Regions from separate parts of the Micromonospora sp. NPDC050784 genome, predicted to be linked through region 1. Evidence: riboswitches for the same ligand, from Rfam matches in the RefSeq annotation. Region 1 holds a riboswitch; the other holds the start of a gene.
What was found. Region 1 has a riboswitch for S-adenosylmethionine ahead of thrC (threonine synthase). Riboswitches for the same ligand answer to the same signal wherever they lie in the genome.

Region 1 (2,387 bases):
CCTCAGCCCGCAGGCGGTCCGCGACCTCGACGCGCAGGCCCTCGGGGCAGCGTGCGTGACCGCCGTGGGTGACGCGAGGATGCGCGCCGCCCAGGCCCTGACCGCGACGATCGCCGAGGTCTCCGGGCAGCCCGCTCCGGTCGACGTTCCCGCGCCAACGCCACGGCCGTACGACCCGGCGTCGGCCGCCGAGGCACTGCGTACCGCCGCCCGGAGGGCTGGATGAACCCCGATGCCCTGTCGGCGATCCGTCGTGACATCGCCGCCGCGATGGAGTCGGCGGCGGATTTCGTCGAGCGGCCGACGGGCGACCACTATCAGGGTGCGGCCGGCGACGGCGCGGTGATCGCAACCGTCGGGATCGGCGGTCAGCTGCTCGACGTACGGATCACGTCGCAGGCTCGGCGTTCCGTCGACAACCTCACCCTCGGCGAGCACGTACGCGATGCGATTCGAGCCGCCGAGGCCGAAGCCGAGCAGGCCCGCAACGCCCTGCTCGGGTCGCTGACCATCGGCGGCCGCTCGGTCGCCGAGATCCTGGCCGACCCGGGCGCCGCGATGCCCGGCACCGTTCGACCGAGGCGGCAGCTATGACCCCCGCGCAGCGCGCCGTGGTCGTCATGGTGTCCGTGGTGGTCGCGCTTCTCGTCGTGTCGGGTGCGGTCTGGCTGCTCGCCGGCGGTGACCGGCCCACGGGTGGCGCCATCGCGACCGCGGGCTGGGTTCTCGTGGCCCTGCTGGCCGTCTTCGGGGCCGTCGCGGTCTACCTCGGGCGTCGACGCCGGCGCTGACCAGCAGCGCACGCCACCCGCCGGGATACCGGCGGTTCGCTCACACCGTGGGATCTGCGGTAGCAGCGGCCGACAGCGTTGTCCTAGACTCGACGGCACAACTGAATACCTCATCCAGAGGGGCTGAGGGATACGGCCCGACGACGCCCCGGCAACCACCCCGCGCGCTCACCGCTGAGCGACCCGCGGGGCAGGTGCCAATTCCGTCCCCGCCGCACCGTGCGATGCGGGGAAAGATGAGAGGACTCTCGACATGACGTCGACGCTCGTCACCTCCGGCATTGACACCTCTGCCAGCCCCGCCCGCGCCCTGGTCTGCCGTGCCTGTTCGGCCCGCTACCCGCTCGCCGCCCAGCACGCCTGTTACGAGTGTTTCGGCCCGCTGGAAGTCGACTACGACACCGCCGCACTGGCCACCGTCACCCGCGAGCAGATCGAGGCCGGCCCGAACAACATCTGGCGGTACGCCGCACTGCTCCCCGCCGGTCAGGATCCGGCCACCCGGGTCACGCTCGACCCGGGGCTGACCCCACTGGTGGCGGCCCCGCTCCTCGCCGCCGAGTTGGGCATCACCGCGCCGCTCTGGGTCAAGGACGACAGCGCCAACCCCACCCACTCGTTCAAGGACCGGGTCGTCTCGGTGGCGCTCACCGCCGCCAAGGCGCTCGGCTTCACCCGGTTCGCCTGCGCGTCGACCGGCAACCTGGCCAACTCGGTGGCCGCCCACGCCGCTCGCGCCGGGGTGCCCTCGGTGGTCTTCATCCCCAGCGACCTGGAGCAGGGCAAGGTCATCACCACCGCCGTGTACGGCGGCGAGCTGGTCGCCATCGACGGCTCGTACGACGATGTCAACCGGCTCTGCGGCGAACTGGTGGAGACCGACGAATTCGAGGACACCGCGTTCGTCAACGTGAACGTCCGGCCGTACTACGCGGAGGGCTCCAAGACCCTCGGCTACGAGGTGGCCGAGCAGCTCGGCTGGCGGATCCCCGCGCAGGTGGTCATCCCGATGGCCAGCGGCGAGCTGCTCACCAAGATTGACAAGGCGTTCTCCGAGCTGGTGGAGATCGGCCTGGTCGAGGCACCGGCCGGCGGCTGGAAGGTCTTCGGCGCGCAGTCCGCCGGCTGCAACCCGATCGCCGTCGCCCTGCACGCCGAGACCGACACGATCATCCCGGTCAAGCCCACCGGCATCGCCAAGTCACTCAACATCGGCGACCCGGCGGCCGGCCTCTACGCCCTGGAGGCGGTCCGCCGCACCGGCGGCTGGATGGAGTACGTCGACGACGACGAGATCCGTGCGGGCATCCGCGACCTGGCCCGGACCACCGGGGTCTTCGCGGAGACCGCGGGTGGGGTGACCGTGGCCGTGCTGCGCAAGCTGGCCGAGTCCGGTCGGCTCGACCCGACGGTCGAGACCGTCGTTTTCAACACCGGCGAGGGTCTGAAGACGATCGACGCGGTGGCCGGTCAGGTCGGGCCGACCCACCACATCAAGCCTTCGCTGCGCGCCGCCCGCGACGCCGGCCTCCTCGGCTGACCCCGAGGGCCGAGTGGATCAGTCGGTAACTGGGTTTTCGCTGTGAGTGTGGAAAA
Region 2 (2,387 bases), on a different contig from region 1:
CACCGGTTCAGGACGCGGCCGACGCGGACGCGGACGCCGACGCCGACGCCGACGCCGACGCCGACGCCGACGCGGACGCGGACGGGACCGGCACCGTGCCGCTGCCCGGGGTGAAGTCCGCCGGGATCGGCCGGCCCGGGTAGTACTGCGCCTGCAACCGGCTCCAGGTGCCATCGGCGATGACCTCGTCGAGACCCTTGTTCAGCGCCTCGCGCAGCTTGTCGCTGCCCTTGGCCACGGCGTAGGCGGTCGGTGCCGGGCTGAGCTGCTTGGCCGCCACGGTGATCTTGCCGTTGCTGTCGGTGGCCGACTTCTCGCCGATCTCCGCCGGGGCGATCCAGGCGTCGGCGGTGCCCGCCTTGAGCTGGTTGATCGCGCCGTTGTAGTCCGGCACCCGCACCGGGTTGAGCTGCTTGCCGGTGGCGTAGTCGTCCTGGACGGTGCCCTGCACCACCACGACCCGCTTGCCGGCGAGCTGGTCGAAGCTGGTGATCGGCGAGCCGGCCGGGACGTCCAGGCCGAAGTAGCCGAAGTCGTAGCCGTTGCCGAAGTCGACGGTCTTCTTGCGTGCCTCGGTGATGGTGATCGAGGAGCTGCCGACGTCGAACTTGTGGTTGTTGACCTGGCTGAGCAGCGCGGAGAAGTCGGTGCCGACGAACTCGACGGTGAGGCCGAGCTTGCCGGCCACGGCGGTCAGCAGGTCGTTGTCGAAGCCGGTGAATTTTCCGTCCTTGAGGTACACGTTCGGCGGGGCGTCGGTCAGTGTGCCGGCGCGCAGCACGCCCGGCTGGGCCAGGCCGTACGGGTTGGCGGTGGCGTCGGACGAGCTGTCGTCGCCGCAGGCGGTGAGGGCGGTGGCGGCCAGGATCGTGGCCGCGCCCAGGGCGGCGGCGCGGGTCAGGGCAGGAAGGAATCGCACGGGCGTCTCCGAAGGGTGGTGTCTCGGCGCGCACGGGCGTGCGCCACCGACGGAACGCCCGAGGGCGTACCGGTGGAAAGGGTTTCGGGAAGGGCTGTGCTAGAGCGCGGTGCCGCGACGACAGGCGGCGCTGCACATTCGCATCATGTCCACGTGCCGTCGCCGGGTCAGGGCAGGCGAGGGTCGACCGGTGCGGGAGTCCGCGACGTCGGTCGGTGGGGCGGTGCTGAGGATGCGCATGGTTCTCCCGGGTCTGTGCTGACCTGGGTGCCAGGCCACGCTTGCACCGACGTCGTGCCGGTGCCTGGTCTTCACCCGGGGCACCCCACCGCGGAGGAGGGTTGCCGGCCAGCGAGCCGGGGCTTCGCGCTGGCACTCATGACCTGCGCCGAGGCTAGCAGCACCAACGGGTGGGTCGTCCAGTCGTTATGACCACGCTCACCGTGCGCGACGAGCTGCCCGCCCGCACGTCAGCCGGCGTGCACATGCGGTCGACGGTGCGGGTCGGGCTCCTGGCGGCGCAGGATCTCCCGGGTCACCGAGGCGATGGCGCCCTGCCCGAACGCGAGGTAGCGCAGGAAGTTGCGAACCGGGCCGCCCTCGGACCACTCGAAGTAGATGTGGGGGCGCCGACGGCTGCGGTCGCGGATCTCCAGCAGCAGGGCGGCGAGCGCGGTGGGCACCGACGAGCTGGCCAGGCTGAGCACCGGGAAGCGGCCGTCGACCACGCTGCCGCGGACCAGCAGCCCGGTCTCGAAGTCGGACGGGTCGGTGACCTTGACCTCGACGAAGATGACGTCGCCGTCGCCGGGGAAGTCGTTGTCCGCCATGGTCTGCGCCAGCTTGGCGTGGTACTCCGCCGCGTCACGCCGGTCGGGTTCGTGCGCGATGAGACGGATCCGTCGTCCGGCGCGTTCGTCGATCAGCCGGGCCGCGGTCGGGTCCAGCTCGACGTGGTCGACGCGCAGCTCGTAGGCCCGCATCAGCCGGGACAGCACCGACACCAGGATGATCCCGCCGATGAAACAGGCCGCGATCTTGACGCCGTCCGGACGCTCCACCACGTTCGCCAGCGTGGTGTAGACGAAGATCACCGCGATGACTCCGAACGCGATGGTGCGGCCGCGCTGACGCTGCCGTCGCACGGCGAGCGTCACCGCCGTCGCCGCTGAGGTGATCAACACCAGGACCCCGGTGGCGTACGCGCCGCCCTGCGCGTCGACGCTGGCCTCGAAGACGATCGTGATCAGGAACGCCACGGCGGTGAAGACCAGCACCAGCGGCCGGACGGCTCGCGCCCAGGTCGGCGCCATACCGTACCGGGGCAGATAGCGCGGCACGAGGTTGAGCAGACCGGCCATCGCCGATGCCCCGGCGAACCAGAGGATTCCGATGGTGGACAGGTCGTAGACGGTGCCGAACACCTCGCCGAGGTGGGCGTGCGCCAGGTAGGCCAGCGCCCGCCCGT

Region 2: it holds a riboswitch for S-adenosylmethionine, as region 1 does, so the genes downstream of both, ACIBD9_RS26030 (ABC transporter substrate-binding protein) here and thrC (threonine synthase) in region 1, are expected to answer to the same signal.

What each region holds. Positions count from the first base shown of each region.
Region 1 covers NZ_JBITGG010000001.1:246,594-248,980, reverse strand. The annotation lists gene ACIBD9_RS01165 (YbaB/EbfC family nucleoid-associated protein) at 1-226, shown strand, start outside; gene ACIBD9_RS01160 (YbaB/EbfC family nucleoid-associated protein) at 223-594, shown strand; gene ACIBD9_RS01155 (hypothetical protein) at 591-791, shown strand; SAM riboswitch class I at 899-1,034, shown strand; gene thrC (threonine synthase) at 1,045-2,331, shown strand.
Region 2 covers NZ_JBITGG010000022.1:47,390-49,776, reverse strand. The annotation lists gene ACIBD9_RS26030 (ABC transporter substrate-binding protein) at 8-919, opposite strand; SAM riboswitch class IV at 1,192-1,303, opposite strand; gene ACIBD9_RS26025 (amino acid transporter) at 1,390-2,387, opposite strand, start outside.